3 regions of the Carnimonas bestiolae genome follow, and region 3 is predicted to be linked to each of the others. Evidence: predicted binding sites of a transcription regulator. Region 3 holds the regulator's gene; each other region holds the start of a gene.
The links. Region 3 encodes sigma-54, which starts transcription at its own class of promoters, with help from an activator protein. Its sites were predicted from a motif close to TGGCACNNNNNTTGCTNT; they were not measured.
Positions count from the first base shown of each region.

Region 1: a site for sigma-54 is predicted at 4,243-4,260, ahead of R84865_RS02020 (NRAMP family divalent metal transporter). Genes of this name have one in related genera too.
Region 2: a site for sigma-54 is predicted at 2,776-2,793, ahead of glnA (glutamate--ammonia ligase). Genes of this name have one in related genera too.

Region 1 is NZ_JBPCZK010000001.1:431,733-438,096, forward strand. It holds gene R84865_RS02000 (5-oxoprolinase subunit C family protein) at 1-485, opposite strand, end outside; gene R84865_RS02005 (5-oxoprolinase subunit B family protein) at 478-1,242, opposite strand; gene R84865_RS02010 (5-oxoprolinase subunit PxpA) at 1,239-1,982, opposite strand; gene R84865_RS02015 (putative hydro-lyase) at 2,090-2,881, opposite strand; gene R84865_RS02020 (NRAMP family divalent metal transporter) at 2,944-4,176, opposite strand; gene R84865_RS02025 (GntR family transcriptional regulator) at 4,497-5,138, shown strand; gene R84865_RS02030 (hypothetical protein) at 5,258-5,593, opposite strand; gene yegS (lipid kinase YegS) at 5,824-6,364, opposite strand, start outside.
Region 2 is NZ_JBPCZK010000002.1:43,150-49,513, reverse strand. It holds gene R84865_RS03600 (hypothetical protein) at 1-21, shown strand, start outside; gene typA (translational GTPase TypA) at 437-2,278, opposite strand; gene glnA (glutamate--ammonia ligase) at 2,871-4,277, shown strand; gene glnL (nitrogen regulation protein NR(II)) at 4,538-5,626, shown strand; gene ntrC (nitrogen regulation protein NR(I)) at 5,698-6,364, shown strand, end outside.
Region 3 is NZ_JBPCZK010000001.1:649,162-655,525, forward strand. It holds gene lptC (LPS export ABC transporter periplasmic protein LptC) at 1-424, shown strand, start outside; gene lptA (lipopolysaccharide transport periplasmic protein LptA) at 554-1,117, shown strand; gene lptB (LPS export ABC transporter ATP-binding protein) at 1,148-1,873, shown strand; gene R84865_RS03065 (RNA polymerase factor sigma-54) at 2,119-3,540, shown strand; gene hpf (ribosome hibernation-promoting factor, HPF/YfiA family) at 3,723-4,037, shown strand; gene rapZ (RNase adapter RapZ) at 4,346-5,254, shown strand; gene R84865_RS03080 (BCCT family transporter) at 5,415-6,364, shown strand, end outside.

The DNA.
Region 1 (6,364 bases), 220 kb from region 3:
AGCGAGCGCCCATCGCCATGCAGCCCGCCGACACCGTTGCGTTGGTGGGTAGCAACTGCGCCCAACACAGGATCGATCACGAAGCCGCCCTGCACCGCAATATAAGCACGCTGACCGCTGGCGGCGAAGCCCAGGCTGAGTACCTGACCTGCCCGCATTAGAAAGCGCGACCAGCCGCCGACGTCACGACCATCAAGGTAGGCGGGAATGGCCGCTCCGGCGATTGCCAGCCAGGTATCCTGAGCCGCCCTCAGCTGTAGGCCCCCCAGTGCGACCTCGATTAACGGAGTGCCCATGCGATTGCGCACCAGTCGATTAGCCCAGGCCGCTGCATAGGGGTCCATCACGCCGCTGCGCGACACACCATAGCGCAGCGTACCGATGCGCCCGAAATCCTGTAGCTGCGAAAGCATGCCGGGCTTGAGAATTTCCAGCTGTCCCAGCGTAGTGCCCTCTGCTGCCACTCCCGAGGTATCACTACTCATGACTCGCTCCCTCTAAGCCGTCGTCCGCTGCATGAGCATGCTCGGGGAGCCACTGCCAATGGCCTGACAGCGCGATAAATTGCTGCTCATCAATAGGCACGAAACCGACGCTATCGCCCACCCTGAAACGCCCCGGCGGTGTGCGCGCCACGTCATACAGCTTCAGCGGACAGCGCCCCAGCAGATGCCAGCCAGCCGGTGAAGCGTTGGGATAGATGCAGGTCTGGCCTTCGGTGATCGCTACGCTCCCCCATGGCACCTCGGTGCGTGGCGTTTCCCGACGCGGCAGCATCAACCGCTCATCAAGCCCGCCCATATAGGCAAATCCAGGAGCGAAACCGACCGCGCCAACAAAGTACTCAGCGCTGGCGTGCGCTTCGATCACTTCGGCAACGCTTAGCCCGCTAACGTTGGCCAGCATCGCCAAATCCTCACCGCAGTACCACACCGGCATCAGATGATGGCGGCTAGCGCCACATGGTGCCTCGCCCGCTTCAGCGTCGAGCTGCCACTGCTCGATCAGCGGAGACAAACGCGCCATCAGCTGACGAAAGTCGGCACGATATGCATCATAGTGAATCAGCAAGGTATCCCAGCTCGGCACCATATCCAGCACCAGGTCGCCCAGCGATGCCTCAATCCGATGGGCACACGCCACTATTCGGGCACTCAACGAAGCCCCGGAGGCAGCTTCGAACGAGATCAGCAGCGCATCAACGCCCGCCGCCTCGATGCGCACTGGCATTGCCTGAGTCACACGGCCTCCAGCGCACTGCGCAATTCGCTTAACACCTGCAGGGATTGCGGATTGTCGCCATGTACGCAGAGCGTGTCGGCGGCCAATTGCAGCGGCTGGCCGTCGATGTCAGGAAACGCCTCACCGCGTGCAATCGCCAGCGCCTGATCGATGATGCGCTGCGGCTCATGATGCACCGACGCTGACCGCGTTCGCGGTGACAGCGTGCCATCGCTCAGATAGGCGCGATCAGCGAAGGCTTCGAACAGCAGCGGCACCCCCGCCGCATCCGCAGCCTGCTGCACCGCACTACGCTCCTTGACCGCCAGCGTCATCAGCGCCAATCCCTCACGATAGCGACGGCAGGCCTCAAGCGCGGCGCGGAACATGCTCGGCTCGCTGTATACCGCGTGATAGAGCGCCCCGTGCGGCTTCACGTAGCTCACTTGAGTGCCGTTGGCACGACAGAAGGCATCCAGCGCACCGATCTGATACAGCATCAGATCGGTCACTTCTGCTTCCGACAACGCCATCGCACGTCGGCCAAAGCCTTGCAGATCGGGGTAGGAAGGATGTGCACCAATGCTAACGCCCGCTCGTGCCGCTTGCGCCGTCACTTGGGACATCACACTGAAATCACCGGCGTGAAAGCCGCAGGCCAGGTTGGCTTGATCGATCAGCGGAAGCACGGCAGCAGGGTCGCCCAGCGACCAGTTACCAAAGCTCTCGCCCATATCGCAATTAAGCAGTAGTCGCGCCATAGCGGAATTCCTTGTCAGTGAAAGCATGTGGGATAAGCCAATACGCAGCGCCTGTGGAAGCGGCACTGCTAACGCCGGCAAGGCGCGTTACCGTGCGACGCAAGGCGTCACACATGATAATGGCTATCCGGTACATCGGTGATAAACATATGGCCGGGAGCATGAGTAATGGCAAAGGGTACCTTCGAGGCCATCAGCGCCGCTTGAGGCGTGACACCACACGCCCAAAACACCGGAATTTCACCTTCATTGATAGTAACCGCGTCACCAAAGTCGGGCTGCAAAAGATCGCTGATGCCCAACTCATCGGGTGCACCAATGTGCACCGGAGCACCGTGAACGGAGGGATAGCGAGCGGTAATTCTGACCGCGTCGGCAATTCGCTGCGGCGCCATCGGGCGCATCGATACCACCATCTCGCCCTGCAAGCGCCCGCCACCGCGACACGCCCGCTGGGTGCGGTACATGGGCACATTGCTGCCCGCCGAGATATGGCGAACATCGATGCCCTCCTCGAGCAGCGCAGTTTCGAAGGTAAAACTACAGCCAATCAGAAAGCTCACCATGTCGGGATACTCTGCATAAGCATCGCGCGCATCGCTTACCTCGGCCACGCGCTCACCGTTGCGCCACACATGATAAGCAGGAAGGTCGCTGCGAATATCAGCGCCTTCGGCCAGCGCAGTGGTGAAGACACCCGGCTCGGTTACATCGAGCAGCGGGCAGGCTTGCGAGTTACGCTGGGCATAGAGCAAGAAGTCGTAGGCCCAGTCATAAGGAAGCGCAATCAGATTGGCCTGCGCGAAGCCTGGCGCAATGCCCGCAGTGGGCTGCCGCCACCCCGCCCGAATACGCTGCCGAGCTTGCTGCGCAAGCGCTATTTGATCGATGGTTGCCATACCGAATTGCCTTGTGTTGCTCAAGTGACCACAGAGAAACCGGATTGACCGGCAACCCTGCGCTACGCGTTACTCAGGAGCGCAAAAATAGGCCCTACCGAGTCAATCGCCATGTACCACGACAGCGCACACACCAATGCGCCCGCTATCAGCAGCCACTGCGGATAGCGATAACCGTGCATCAGATCAGCACGCCGCCATCCCACATATAAAAACAGCGTCAGCCCTAACGGCAGAATCAGCCCGTTGAAGCCCCCGGCAAATATCAGTAGCGCAGCGGGAGGCTTACCCAACAGTAGAAACACCGCCAGACTAATCACAATAAAGCCCACCGTTGCCATGTTGCGGCGGCGCTCGGTAATGCCCTTGGCGAATACCGTGACGAAACTGATCGAGGTATAGGCAGCCCCCATCACGCTGGTAATACCTGCGGCCCACATGATCAATCCGAAACCGCGCAACCCGAACTCGCCCAGCGCCACCTGAAACGCTTGTGCGGCAGGATTCGCTCCCTGCCCCGACACATCGATGGTCACTCCGCTGGCGACCACGCCAAGAATCGCCAGGAACAGGATGTAGCGCATGATGCCGGTCACCAATACGCCATTGAATGCCGCCTTGGACACTTCACCGATATGGGCCTTGCCAACGGTGCCGTGGTCAAGCAAGCGATGCGCGCCCGCATAGGTGATATAGCCGCCGACCGAGCCGCCCACGATAGTAGTAATCGAGGTGAAGTCGAGCGCATCGGGCAGCACCGTTTGGCGCAGAGCATCGCCCACCAGCGGGTGCGACGCGAAGGCGACAATCAGCGTTAGCGCAATCATCAGCGTTCCCAGCACGATCATGATCCGGTCAACGGCCACCCCAGCACGACGCGACAGGAAAATGCCGATCGCGATCAGCGCGCTGATCGCGCCCCCTACCAGCGGCGGTAGCCCAAGTAGCGCATTCAGCCCCAGCCCCGCGCCGGCAATGTTGCCGACGTTGAACACTACCCCGCCGAAGATCACCAGCAGCGCCAATACGTAGCCACTGCCCGGAATCGCGAGATTGGCGACTTCGGAAGCACGCATACCGGTCAGCGTAACGATACGCCAGACATTCAGCTGCACCACGAAGTCGATGACAATGCAGGCCAGAATGCCAAACGCAAAGGTAGCGCCCAGAGTGGCAGTGAAGGTGGCGGTTTGGGTGATAAATCCCGGGCCTATCGCTGAGGTCGCCATCAAAAAAATGGCGGCCACCAGCGACGAGCGCCGCTCTTTGGCAAAGGTTGCAGGAGATGAGGGCACCGCTGGCTTCCCATAACGTGGCTTGAAGATTGCTACCAAACGCGTGGCAGCCTGATAGGCAATCACTACGCAAGGGGTATGCCAGTGATGAATAAATCGCGTGCTGTTGTAGGTTTATATCGAATTATTGTTCAACAATGACATAGGATCTTTGATCAATTGCATCAACATGATGCAGGATGAAGGAGATGGCGCACCTCTATCGCGCATTGCCCTGATCGTCAGGATAAGCTGCTACGCTGCATCCATAGGCTCAACGCTTTAGCCCGCCAAGGTAATTACCCCGGCGTCGTGCTGACCAACAATAAGGTGTGATAACCATGCGCGATCCCGCTGCCAGTCTTGGCAACACGACTGCCGCCACGCTTCGTCAATGGATCGTGGAAGGCCGCCTGCTGCCCGGCCAGCATTTGTCGGAAAAACAGCTGGCCGAGCAGCTGGAGATATCACGTAATACCCTGCGAGAAGCATTTCGCCTGCTTACCCAGCAGAGCCTGCTCACTCACATTCCCTACGCGGGCGTTATGGTGGCGCGACCTGATCTGGCGGCGATCATCGACATCTATCGGGTCAGGCGGCTTATCGAGCGCCAGGCAGTAGCGGAGGCCTCCCCTCATCACCCCGCCATCGAGCGCATGGAGCAGGCGGTGGGGCAAGCGCGTTACGCACGCGACGCGCATGATTGGCTTGCGGTGGGCAGTGCCAACATCGACTTCCATCGCGCGCTGGTCAGCCTGACAGACAGTCCACGCATTGAAGCCATGTACGCCGACCTGAGTGCAGAACTGCGGCTGGCATTTGGGCTGGTCAATGATCCTGCCCGCATTCACGCCCCTTACATTGAGAGCAACAGCGACATTGTTGCGTTGCTCAGGCAGGGCAACAATCAACAGGCCGTGGCGCGGCTCGAAGCTTATCTACTGAAGTCCGAGCGCAGCTTGCTTGCGGTGTACAACGGCTAACCCAGTGAGCAGTCAGGTTTGGCGCACACGCCTCAAAACCAGAACACCCCGAAGGCTGGAGATATCCAATCTTCGGGGTGTTCCGTATGCGGGGTAATGACCCCGCTACCGCACAGCGCTTACTGCTGAGGCTGATCGGTCTGTCCGCCTTCCAGCGTGCCCGACTGCGGGTCACTTTCAGGCGAGTGATCGATATCGCGGCTTGATTCATCAGGAGGCAGGCCCTGGCTCGACAGGTCATCGTGGGAATCGCTATCGCCATCGTCGCTGTCCTGCATATCGGCCTGACTGCTGTCGTCGCCAGTCGCTGGCGAATCAGCCTGCTGCTGAGACGAGGCAGCATTATTGGCACCGGTATCGGGGGGCGTATCGTCGTCCGACTGGCTGCAGCCTGCCGCACCCAGCAATGCCACCATCGACGCCGCCGCCATTACCATTAAGCTGATACGTTTCACTCTATATTCTCCCGGCTTGGAAAGCTGTCGAGGGCTTGCTGGCCCTGCGATCAACAATTGCGCTACTGCGTTATTTTGAGACACCGCGACGCGCTTGCAGTTCAGTGGCAGCGACGCTCTATTTTGATACCACGATGTGTAAAGCGACCGCCACGATCAAATCTTAAGAAATACTTCAATTCAACTGAACTAATGCAGCACTAACGCCTAAAGCGCCGCTTGGTTCAGCGCTACTCTTCCTCAGCGTCGTCTGAGGCAACCGACGTTTCGACGCGATTTTTCAGCATTTTGCTGTCAGCGGGCACGACGACATCAATGGCCCCTTGGGCTATTTCGAAGCGCCCTTGCTTCACTTCACGCATCTCGCCGTCGAGCGTGACCGGCAGCGCCGTTTCACACTCCAGCTCGATCCACGGTGTGCGGAAGTAGCGCACCAGATCGTTGTCGGGGGACAGATGCTCAAGCTGTCGCAGCAGCCGCGGTACATCACGAATCCTGAAATCGTTGATTACCAGTACGTCAAGCAGGCCGTCATCGATGTAGGCTTTGGCGGTAAGCTCCTGCGCACCGCCCGCCTGGCGACCGTTACCAATCGCGATCACCACCATATCGGCGCTGTCTTCGAAATCGGGCATGCGCAGCCGCCCCGAGTAGGGCGAAAAGCTGAGAATTCGCGCCGCCCCCACCAGCGAATAGGCACCGCCGCCCAGCATGCGCTTCAGCATCGGCGGCGTACTGGCGGTTACCGAGGCACCGAAACCGCCTGATACC
Region 2 (6,364 bases), on a different contig from region 3:
AAAGAGGGTAATTTTCAGTAGTACGTTAGTCTCTCCAACACACCGGCCTTCCTGAGGGAAGGCTCTGATCTCCGGTAACGTCCTTCCCCTGACCCTCTTCCGTTTGTCCCACAGGGCATTGGTAGCGGTGCACCGCACTGCGGTGAATTGGCGTGCACGCCTGCGGGCCGAAGCGGCAGTGCTTCTCAGCGTTGCCACCCCAGCCAATCATCGTGGGCTGACGCGATGGCCCGGTGTGCGCACTGAGTAAGCAAACTCGGCAATGCCACTGCCATGCTGAGGGCATCGTGGCTTGCCGTGAATCCAAGCATCCGTAAGGGGGATACCGCTATTCATGCGCGGACGGCCATCCACGAAAACGCCCCGCAGGCGGAGGCTATCCATCCTGCGGGGCGTCGATGGCGAACAGTGGTGTTCACCAGGCCAGCTATTGCGCTTAGTTGCGACCGGAGCGGGCGCGCTTACGCTCGTTTTCGGTCAGGTACTTCTTGCGCAAACGAATGTGCTCGGGCGTTACTTCTACCAGCTCGTCGTCATCGAGGAATTCGATGGCCTGTTCGAGGGTAAAGCGTACCGGCGGTGTCAGTACCAGCGCTTCGTCAGCACCAGCGGAACGCATGTTATCGAGCTTTTTCGCCTTGGTGGGGTTAACCACCATGTCTTCTGCACGGTTGTTAATACCGATCAGCATACCTTCATACACTTCGGTGCCGTGATCGACCAGCAGTTTGCCGCGGTCCTGCAGCGTGTAAAGTGCGTAGGCCAGCGCTTTACCAGTCGCCATCGACACCAATACGCCGTTACGACGCTTGATGGTGGCTTCAGGACGCAGCGGACCATAGTGGTCGAAACGGCTGGTCAGAATACCGGTACCCGATGTCATGGTCAGGAACTGACCGCGGAAGCCGATCAAACCGCGCGCAGGAATCAGGAAGTCCAGACGGATACGGCCTTTGCCGTCGGGAAGCATGTTGGTCATTTCGCCCTTGCGATAGCCCAGCTCTTCCATGATGGCGCCCTGGTGCTCTTCTTCGCAGTCGATGATGACTTCTTCGTAGGGCTCCTGCTGTTCGCCGTCGATCTCGCGGATGATCACTTCGGGGCGACCCACCGCCAACTCGTAGCCCTCGCGACGCATCGACTCGATCAGTACCGATAGGTGCAGCTCACCACGGCCTGAGACGCGGAATTTCTCGGCAGTGTCGCCTTGCTCAACACGCAGCGCCACGTTGTGGATCAGCTCTTCGTCGAGACGATCCTTGATGTTGCGGCTGGTAACGTACTTGCCTTCACGACCAGAGAAGGGCGAGTCGTTGACCTGGAAGGTCATTGAGATGGTTGGCTGGTCAATCGTCAGCGTTGGCAGCTTCTCGACCGCGGAGGGATCACACAGGGTGTCGGAAATCGCCAGATTGTCGATACCGGTAATCGAGATGATGTCGCCAGCGGTAGCCTCTTCAGCCTGCACGCGTTCAAGACCGAGATAGGTCATTACCTGACCGATCTTGCCGCGACGTTCGTTGCCGTCACGGTCAACCACGGTAACCTGCTGGCCGGTGCGCACTGCGCCGCGCTTGATACGGCCCACGCCGATAACGCCAACATAGCTGTTGTAGTCGAGCGCCGAGATTTGCATCTGGAAGGGCTCGTCGATCTGCACCTTGGGCGGCTCAACAATGTCGACGATCGACTGGAACATGTAGCTCATGTCGTCGCCGAGATTGTCGGGCTCGGGGCCGGCGATGCCGTTCAGGGCAGACGCATAGATGATCGGGAAGTCGAGCTGTTCATCGCTGGCGCCCAGGTTGTCGAACAGATCGAAAATCTGATCGATAACCCAGTCGGGACGAGCGCCGGGACGGTCAACCTTGTTGACTACCACAATCGGCTTGAGGCCCAGATCGAAGGCTTTCTGGGTAACGAAGCGGGTTTGCGGCATCGGGCCGTCAACCGCGTCGACCAGCAGCAGCACCGAATCGACCATCGACATCACGCGCTCTACCTCGCCACCGAAGTCGGCGTGCCCAGGAGTGTCGATGATGTTGATGTGGTATTCGTTCCAGCGAATCGCCGTGTTTTTCGCAAGAATGGTAATACCGCGCTCACGTTCCTGATCGTTGGAGTCCATGATGCGCTCCTGACCTTCGTTACGACGGTCAAGGGTGCCGGACTGCTGCAGGAGTTTATCGACCAGGGTCGTTTTGCCGTGGTCAACGTGCGCGATAATAGCGATGTTGCGGATATGTGCGATCCGCGGATCAAGCGTTTGCTCTGTCATTAAATAAAGGTCCGTAGTCTGCTTGTCGCCTGCCTGCACAAGCTGAGTGTTTTCCTGGCAGCAAGGCGGTAGCGGCGCGACAGGGTGCGTGCTTAAGGTAGCGCCGGGACTTGAGGCAGGTGACCGCGCATTCCACTGGCCTTGTTAACGGCACCGCTTTCAAAAAACGGCACGCGAAAAATGCGCGATGGGTATCAGGCCGGGCATTGTACCCGCAAGCAGCGCCAGCGCCTAGACTCTGAGCAAAAGTGCTCGGCATAAAGGCGATTGTCGGCGGCTAATATTGCGCGATGATGAAAGACGTTTCGCCGAACCACGATGCGCGCCATTTGGGTGCAATGATTCATGTTGGTGCAGAAAAGAGTAGCCTCAGGCATCTTAATTGAGCATGAATTGATCAAATGGAAAGCTTTCACTGTATGGCATCTGCCGTTCGACCATTGATAATGGACGAGAATCAGAAGGTTATATTTCTGTGCGGCGGCTTCGCATCATTTTGGCACGCTCCATGCATCATATTGGGTAGTTGAGGACACTGTGCCATGCTGTGGCAGTCCGCTTAATTCCTGTGGCTGTGCTTTTGGAGAGAAAAATGTCAGATAAGACGCTTGCCCTGATTGAAGAACATGACGTCAAGTGGGTTGACCTGCGCTTCACCGATACCAAGGGCAAGGAGCAGCATGTATCCATTCCTGCTCGCGACGTAGACGAAGAGTTCTTTGAAAATGGCCAGATGTTCGATGGTTCTTCCATCGCTGGCTGGAAGGGCATTAATGAATCCGACATGATTCTGCTGCCTGAAGATGGCACCGCCTACCTCGATCCCTTCACTGAAGACGCCACGCTGGTACTGCGCTGCGATATCATCGAGCCGGCTACCATGCAGGGCTACGAGCGCGACCCGCGCTCCATCGCTAAACGCGCCGAAGCCTATTTGCAGCAGACCGGGCTGGGCGACACCGCCTTCTTTGGTCCCGAGCCCGAGTTCTTCGTATTCGACCAGGTACATTTCAAAAACTCGATGAACGAAGTGTCGTTCAAGGTCTCTTCTGAAGAAGGCGCCTGGGAAACCGACGGCAACTTCGAAGGCGGCAACATGGGGCACCGTCCGCGTGTCAAAGGCGGTTATTTCCCCGTGCCGCCGGTTGATTCGCTTCACGACCTGCGCGCCACCATGGCCAACACACTCGAAGCAATCGGTCAGCGCGTCGAAGTACATCACCACGAAGTAGCCAACGCTGGTCAGTGCGAAATCGGCGTAGCGTTCAATACGCTGGTGAAAAAAGCCGACGAAGTGCAGTCGATGAAATACGTTATTCACAACGTAGCGCATGCCTTCGGCAAAACCGCCACCTTTATGCCTAAGCCAATGGCGGGCGATAACGGTTCGGGCATGCACGTGCACCAGTCGTTCTGGAAAGACGGCAACAACATGTTTGCCGGTGACGAGTACGCTGGCCTGTCTGAAACGGCGCTTTACTACATCGGCGGCGTTATCAAGCATGCGCGCGCGCTGAATGCTTTCACCAACGCCTCGACCAACTCCTACAAGCGTCTGGTGCCTGGTTTCGAAGCGCCGGTCATGCTGGCGTACAGCGCCCGCAACCGTTCGGCTTCACTGCGTATTCCGTACACGTCCAGCCCGAAAGCAAAACGTGTCGAAACACGCTTCCCTGATCCGACCGCTAACCCTTATCTGGCCTTCTCGGCACTGCTGATGGCGGGCATCGACGGTATCAAGAACAAGATCCATCCCGGCGATGCGCTGGACAAAAACCTCTACGATCTGCCGCCCGAAGAAGCGAGCCAGGTCCCGACCGTTGCAGCAAGTCTCGAGGAAGCACTCGAAGCGCTCAATGCTGACCGTGCGTTCCTGACCGCTGGTGAAGTATTCACCGATTCCATGATCGATGCCTACATCGCCTTGAAAGAGGAAGAAGTGGCAGCGGTGCGCATGGTGCCGAGCCCGGTCGAGTACGAGCTTTACTACAGCATTTAACGTGGCAAGCGCCGGCGGAGGGCAGTTTTTCCGTCGGTCGTGGCCGTTAAACGTTGTCAAATAAACCCCGTCGCCCTCGTTTGGCTGGCGGGGTTTGTTCTTTTATATGAGAAGACTATAGTTGGGATGCACTCTTTTGGTGCATTGGCGGGCTCGGCCAGTGCGTGTCGTGCACACCCACGGGGCCATGATCGCTAGCGGCGCAGATTGGCGCGCTTTTTGCAGAGGATAGATATGACTTCAGCGTTTTGGATATCCGCATGGTAGAAGGTTTCTTCCCCCGCTTGCTCGAGCATCTCACCACGGCGGTGGTGCTGCTGGACGAAGAGCTGCGTGTGCGTTGGATGAATCCGGCGGCTGAAGCGCTAACCGGGCTGAGCTTTGCTCGCGTGGTAAACACTCGACTTGAGTGCCTGACAGGCCACGACGGGCAGGTAGGCAAAGTGTTGCGCAAGGCGATTGATGATCAGCACCCCTTCACGCAGCGTGAGGCAGCGCTAACGTTGGCGTCGGGTGATGAGATTACCGTCGATTACACCGCCACGCCACTGTCGAGCCATGAGCTGTTGATCGAGCTCGATCCGATTGACCTGCTGCTGCGTATCGCGCGCGAAGAAGCGCTGTTGGCGCGTCAGGAAATGATCAAAGTGCTAACGCGGGGGCTCGCGCACGAAATCAAGAATCCGCTGGGGGGCATTCGCGGAGCAGCGCAGCTATTGGAGCGCGATTTGCCTGATCCTGAATTGACCGAGTTCACGCACATTATTGTTGAAGAAGCCGACCGCTTGCGTGATCTGGTCGACCGGATGCTAGGGCCAAATACCTTGCCGCGCCACGAGGCGGTCAATATTCATGAAGTGTTGGGGCGCGTTGAGCGGCTGCTGCGCGCTGAAACCGACAGCGTGCGCGTGGTGCATGATTACGATCCCAGCCTGCCAGATGTGGCCGGTGACAGCGCTCAGCTGATTCAGGCCGTGCTGAACGTCGCACGCAATGCGGTGCAGGCGATGACCGAAAGCAACACCGAATCGCCTTGCCTGACCTTCAAAACGCGGGCAGGGCGTCGCTTCAACCCTGGCGCTGAACGTCATCGGCAGATGTGCGAGATCAGCATTATTGATAACGGCCCAGGCATTCCCGTGCAACTGCGCGAGTCACTGTTTTATCCAATGATTTCGGGGCGCGCCTCTGGTTCAGGGCTAGGGCTTTCAATTGCCCAGTCGATTTTGCATCAGCACCAGGGCTTGATCGAATGCGACAGCCGTCCCGGACGCACCGAGTTCAGGTTGGTGGTGCCTTGGGCACTTTCCCAACGCCGTATTACCACTACCGCTGGCGATAACCCGTAACGCCATATTGGCTGCCAGCAGCCTCACTGGAGCGGGCGAATGGCATTTAAGAAGTGAGGTCAGGAGGCATCATGAGCGATGTAGCACACATATATATCGTCGACGACGACCGAGCGATTCGCTGGGTACTAGAACGCACTCTGGCGCAGCCTGATTTTGTCGTGCACAGCTTCGAACGCGCTGATGATGCGTTAGAGGCCATCGATCGACAGCCGCCTGATGTGTTGGTGACTGATATTCGCATGCCGGGCATGGACGGTCTGACGCTGATGGAACGCGTGCGCCAGCAGGTCAGCAGCGTGGCAGTTATCGTAATGACGGCTCATTCCGATTTGGACAGTGCTGTCGCTTCCTATCAGGGCGGTGCCTTTGAGTATTTGCCCAAGCCCTTCGACGTCGATGAAGCGCTATCGCTGGTTCAGCGTGCCGTAGCGCATGTGCGCGAGAGCAACGTGCCTGCACAGCAGCCGGAAGGCATCTCTACCGAGATTATTGGCGAAGCGCCTGCGATGCAGGAGGTCTTTCGCGCGATTGGCCGACTCTCGCACTCCAACATTACGGTGATGATCAACGGTGAATCGGGCACCGGCAAGGAGCGCGTGGCGCGCGCACTGCATCAGCACAGCCCGCGTGAGCGAGGCCCTTTTATCGCGCTGAACATGGCGGCTATTCCGAAAGAGCTGATGGAATCCGAGCTGTTTGGTCATGAAAAGGGCGCGTTTACCGGTGCCAGCGCGC
Region 3 (6,364 bases):
CCTTGAGCAGGTCGTCTATACTCGCTACGACGATCAGGGGCGGCCCTATCAGACCCTTGAGTCACCCAAAATCAGCAACTTCTCACAGGCCGACGAAAGCATTGCTGAAACGCCCAAACTCGCCATGCTCGATAGTAATAACCGCCACTGGCATGCTACCGGAGACACCGGTATCGTCCGGCAGGGCAACGATCACGTGGTGCTGAAAGGCAATGCTCAGGTGACCGAGCCCGAGCAGCAGTGGAGATTGACGACTGATACGCTCAATTACAACCGCGAGCAGGGGCGTATCTGGAGCGATAGCGAATCGAACTTCTTCCAGGGTGAGCAGAAAACCCGTGGCAATCGCTTCCAGGCCTGGACAGATACCAGCCGCGCTCTGCTGGAAGGCAATATCAGCAGCACCTTCATGCCGCAACATTAATCGGCACTAATTTCAGGCATTAGGGAGCGCGTTTATCGCCACGTCCAACCATTGCGGCGTTTGCTTTACCGCCCCACTGCCAGCAGCACATCGACCTTTTTACGTGACTTATCGCAAGGATTTTCGGCCATGACCCTGACAAGGCGTATCGCTCCCGTCCTCACCGCCGGTGCTCTGCTCGGCAGCGTGATCTGTGCACCGCAGGCGCTCGCTCAGGCCAGTACCTCTAGCCAGCCAATCAATGTGTCGGCCAGTACCCTGAGCGTTGACGACCGCGCAGGCACTGCTACCTATACCGGCGCGGTGCATGTGACCCAGGGCAACCTGACCCTCGATTCCCAGCGACTCGACCTTTATCGCGATAACAAGACCGGTGAAGCCTCGCGCGCCAAGGCGACCGGCAGCAGCGGTAAGCGCGCCTTTATAAAGCAGGATGCGACCCAAACTGATCCAGAGATGCACGGCTGGGCCTCGACCATCACCTATCTGATTCCCCAGCGCAAAATGGTGATGCAGGGCAATGCTGAGCTGCACCGCGGCAACGACACCTTCCACGGTGCTTACGTGGAGTACTACATCGACTCACGTAAGGTAAACGCCAATGGCGGCGGTAACGCCAAGGGCGACGCTCAGCAAAGCACATCCGGAGGGCGCGTCAACATGACCATCACTCCGAAAAAAAACCAGCAGTAATGCGCTAGAGCATTGCGGAGTCTCTGATTGATGAAAACATTGCACGCCACCCACTTGGTGAAAAGCTTCAAAAAACGCCGCGTGGTTCAGGACATCAGTGTCAGTATCGACCAAGGACAGGTAGTCGGACTGCTGGGCCCTAATGGTGCCGGCAAGACCACTTCCTTCTACATGATCGTGGGGCTGATTCAGGCGGACGCAGGCAAGGTTGGCATCGACGATGTCGATTTGAGCAACGCCCCCATGCACGTGCGCTCGCGGGCAGGGATTGGCTATCTGCCGCAGGAAGCCTCGATCTTCCGCAAACTGACGGTGGCCGATAACATTTTGGCGATTCTTGAAACACGCAAGGATCTTGACCGCCAGCAGCAGCGCCAGCGCCTCGATCAGCTGCTCTCCGAGTTCAGCATCGAGCACATCCGCGACAACAAGGGCATGAGCCTATCGGGCGGCGAGCGGCGCCGCGTCGAGATTGCGCGCGCGCTGGCTACCGAACCCTCGTTCGTCCTGCTTGATGAGCCTTTCGCTGGGGTCGACCCCATTTCGGTAAACGAAATCAAAGGCATTGTTCGCCAGCTGCGCGATCGTAACATCGGCGTATTGATCACCGACCACAACGTGCGCGAAACTCTCGATATCTGCGACAACGCCTACATTGTCGGCGAGGGCCGGATTATCGCCGAGGGTGATGCACACAGCATTTTGGCCAACCAGCACGTTCGCGATATCTATCTAGGCCAGGACTTCCGCCTCTAAGGCGTGCTCTGCAAATCAACGGTGCGCCTCGGCTTCGATGTCCGATCGGGCGCACCGCGCTAGCAACATCCTGATACTACCCCCCTCACTGCGTTACCTTTCTTGCGACATGGCACGCGGATTGCTAATCATTTACTACCAGCTATTGCGCAACGCGCCCCACTAAAGGTAGCGTTATCAATACCGGTAGCGCTGTACCTTCTGCAGCGCACGGCATTGCTGAACGAACAACGCTGGTTCTCCCGATGATGAAATCCTCCCTCCAACTGCGCACCGGCGCACATCTAACGATGACGCCGCAGCTGCAGCAGGCTATTCAGCTATTGCAGCTTTCCACGCTGGAACTCCGTCAGGAGATTCAAACGGCGTTGGAGAGCAACCCGATGCTGGACATTGAGGAAGAGTTCGGTGATGAGCCCAGCGAGCCTGAGGCAACCGACGACGATAGCTGGAGCGATGCTATTCCTGAAGAGCTGACGCTCGACAATGAGTGGAGCGACACCTTTCAGGACGCCAGTCTCGGCGATTTTTCGTCGATGTCGCGCGGCGCTGAAACCGCCGACTTCGAGCGTGACAGCAGCAGCGAGAGTCTGGTCGATCACCTTGCGTGGCAGCTATCGCTGCTCGATTTTTCCCCGCTTGAGCAGCAAATCGCCGAAGTGTATCTGGATGGGCTCGATGAAAACGGCTATCTGCGCATCGACCCTAACGACGTCAGTGACGTGGTATCGCTTGACGAGCATCAGCGCGCCCTGCCTGAACAGGTACTGGCACGCCTTCAGCAGCTTGACCCCGCCGGGGTATTTGCGCGCAATCTGCAGGAATGTCTGCTGCTACAGCTCGATCTGTTGCCGCCGCAAACGCCGTTGCTGGCACAAGCACGCCGATTGGTGCGCCAGTTTCTGGACGCGCTGGCGGCCTGTGATACCAAGTTGTTGCAACGTCGGCTGAATCTCAGCGCGCCGGAGCTCGATCAGGTGATTGCGATGGTGCGTGCGCTAACGCCCCATCCGGGCCATCAGTACGCGAGTGCGCAGTCTTCCTATGTGATCCCCGACCTGACCCTGCGTTATCACCATCAGCGCGGCTGGCAGGTCGAACTGAATCCTGAAGCACTGCCGCGCGTACGTATTCAGCCCGACTACGCCAGCCTGATAAAAAGGGCCGACAAAAGCGCCGACAACACCTTCCTGAAGCAGCATCTACAGGAAGCGCGCTGGCTGCTGAAGAGTCTCTCGAGCCGCAACCGAACCTTGCTTACCGTGGGCTGCGAAATCATGCAGCGTCAGCGCGACTTCATCGCACGCGGCGAGGAAGGTATGCGTCCACTGGTGCTAGCTGACATCGCGGAAGCGGTGGAAATGCACGAATCGACCATTTCGCGCGTGACTACCAATAAATATATTCACACTCCGCGCGGCGTGTTCGAACTGAAGTACTTCTTCTCTAGCCAGGTGGGCAAGGAAGGCGATAGTCACGCCAGTACCGCTATCCGTGCACGTATCAAAAAGCTGATCAGCGAAGAACCCGCTCGTCGCCCGCTCTCCGATGCGAAACTGGTCACAGCGCTGGCCGATCAGGGCATGGTCGTCGCCCGCCGCACCATCGCTAAATACCGCGAAGCCATGGGCATCCCTCCTTCCAGTGAGCGCAAGCGCCTGGGCTAACCTAGCCTTGGCCGTGCCAAGGGCTGCTGGCGGCACCCCCGCGGCCAGCGCTACTCAGGCCGCAAGCCCCGCGCTCTCATCGCTCTCTGCATAACGTTGATTTCCCCTCAGTTATCTATTTGGTTCGTCAATCAAAAAGGCTACACTCGAAGTGTCATCATTCTGACTCAAGGAGGCATGCCATGCCGCTGAACATTACCGGACACCACATCGAACTGACCGATTCGTTGCGTGACTATGTGAATCAGAAACTGACACGGCTAACGCGCCACTACGACAACATTACTCAGGTACAGGTAACGCTGTCGGTAGAGAAGGAGCGCAAGCAGGCCGCCAGCACGCTAAAGATCGCCGGCGCAGAGCTGCACGGTAATGCCGAGAGCGACGATATGTATGCCGCCATCGATGCGCTGGCCGACAAGCTCGACCGCCAGTTGCTCAAACATAAAGAGAAGACGCAGGCGCGCGCCAAAGGTACCGGCACCGCTGGCGTTTAAACGCACCCGACAAAGGCCCGCTGCACGCTAGAACAACCATAGCGGCGGCAGCGGGTTTCCACACAGTGATAGCGCCGCCCGCCCCACCTTTACGGCGAGTGGCGCTTTCCAGCATCATTTACCATGCTCATCTGCGTAGCCAATGACGCATGGAATAAAATATTCCTAAGAATTCCCCATAATCGTCATTTTACTGATGTATTCAGATGGCATGATGGGCGCTGCCCGTCGCACCAACGTGTTATCACACCGCCGTGTGCGGTACGGGCGACAGCCTTAAGCCTCGATACAAGGATATCCTTGGAATGATGCAACTAGTGATCATCAGCGGCCGTTCAGGGTCGGGTAAGTCAATTGCCCTGCAGGCGCTGGAGGATCTCGGTTTTTATGCCATCGACAACTTACCGGCCATGCTGCTGGGGGCGTTGATCGAAGAACTCGAAACGCAAACACCGGCACGCCACAAGGTGGCGGTCAGCATCGATGCCCGCAATATCGCTAACGCACTGGTCCGCCTGCCGGAACTGATAGAACTGCTGAAGCCCCGCGATATCGATATTCAGGTGGTGTACATCACCGCCGACTCCGACCAGTTGCTCGAGCGCTATTCCGCCACTCGACGCCGCCATCCGCTTACCCGTGACAGCGAGATGACGCTCGATGAGGCGATCGAAACCGAGCAGCACTATCTTAGTCCGGTGCGTGACATGGCGGATTTGGTCATCGATACATCGACCACTTCCGTACACGAACTACGGGGACGCATTGCCGAACAGGTCGCGCGCCATACCTCAACGCATCTCACGCTCAGCTTCGAATCCTTCGGCTTCAAGCATGGCGTTCCCCGCGATGCCGACATGGTATTCGACGCTCGCTGCTTGCCTAACCCCTACTGGGAGCCAGCGCTGCGCGACTCCACCGGTCGTGATGCCGATGTACAGCAGTTTTTGGCGGCGTCGGAAGAAGTGCAGGAAATGTTCGACGACATTTGCCGCTGGCTGGAACATTGGCTGCCACGCTACCTTTCTACCCATCGCAGCTACTTCACCGTGGCGGTGGGTTGTACCGGCGGGCAGCACCGTTCGGTTTATCTGGTAGAACAGCTCGCGCACCATTTCGCCAACGAATATCCTTCGGTGCGACTGCGTCATCGCCAGCTGGAGCTACAGCAGCAAATTGACGGTCAGCGCAGCAGCGGCCCCCACCTCGCGCCCTAATATCGCTATAATAGAACCCTTAAACGCTTGTGCGACCCGACTGCTGCCCCTACTATCAGCCGGGTCCATGCAGATTCGCCCTTGTCAGGGAAGACTGGCACGCTATTCCCATGCGTAGCTCAGCCCCTCTCATCGACCCATCAGCCAGCAAAGGATTCAGATGCCCTCCCGCGAAAACGAGCCCGGCATACCCTCCTCTCACTCATCGTCGACCGCCACCACCGACGCTTCAGCCACTGCTGAAGAAAACCTTTATCCGCATGATATGCACCCGGGCCTGATGCCAGGGCTGAGCGTTGAAGATCAGCGTAATATCTTCCGCCTCGATAAAGTGGTGTTCGCGCTTACCGCGCTGTTGATGCTGGCCTTTATCAGTTGGGGCGTTATCGCTCCCAACTCGGTCGGTGAAGTGTCTTCCAGCATGTTCAAGTGGGCCATTCGCGATCTGGGCTGGCTGCTCAATCTGGTAATGATCCTTGGCCTATCGGTCATGGCGTATCTGGCCTGCTCGCGCTTTGGCAACATCAAGCTGGGCAAGGACGATGAAGAGCCCGAGTTCAGCCGCTTCGCTTGGATTGCGATGATGTTCGGGGCCGGTATCGGTGTGGGCATTTTCTTCTTCGGGCCATCAGAGCCGCTCAGCTATTACCTGACGCCACCGCCTCATACGGTAGCGGCGCAAACGCCTGCGGCCATCCACCATGCCATGGCGCAGTCGCACTTCCATTGGGGAATGTCGATCTGGGGGCTATACGCCATGATTGGTGGCGCGCTTGCCTACAGCACCTACCGCCGTGGACGTGTATCGCTGGTAAGCTCGCTGTTCCGCCCGCTATTCGGTCAGCATCACACCGAGGGTGCGGCCGGTAAGGTGATCGACATGATGGCGATCATTGCGACGCTGTTTGGCACCGCTGCGACGCTGGGGCTGTCAGCGATCCAGATCAGTCAGGGCATCGAGATCGTCTCGGGCGCAGGCAAGATCAGTAACACCATTCTGATCGTGATCATTACCGTTCTCACGCTGTGCTTTATTACTAGCGCGATATCAGGCGTGGGCCGCGGCATTCGCTACCTGTCGAACCTGAATATCTCGCTGACCTTGGGCCT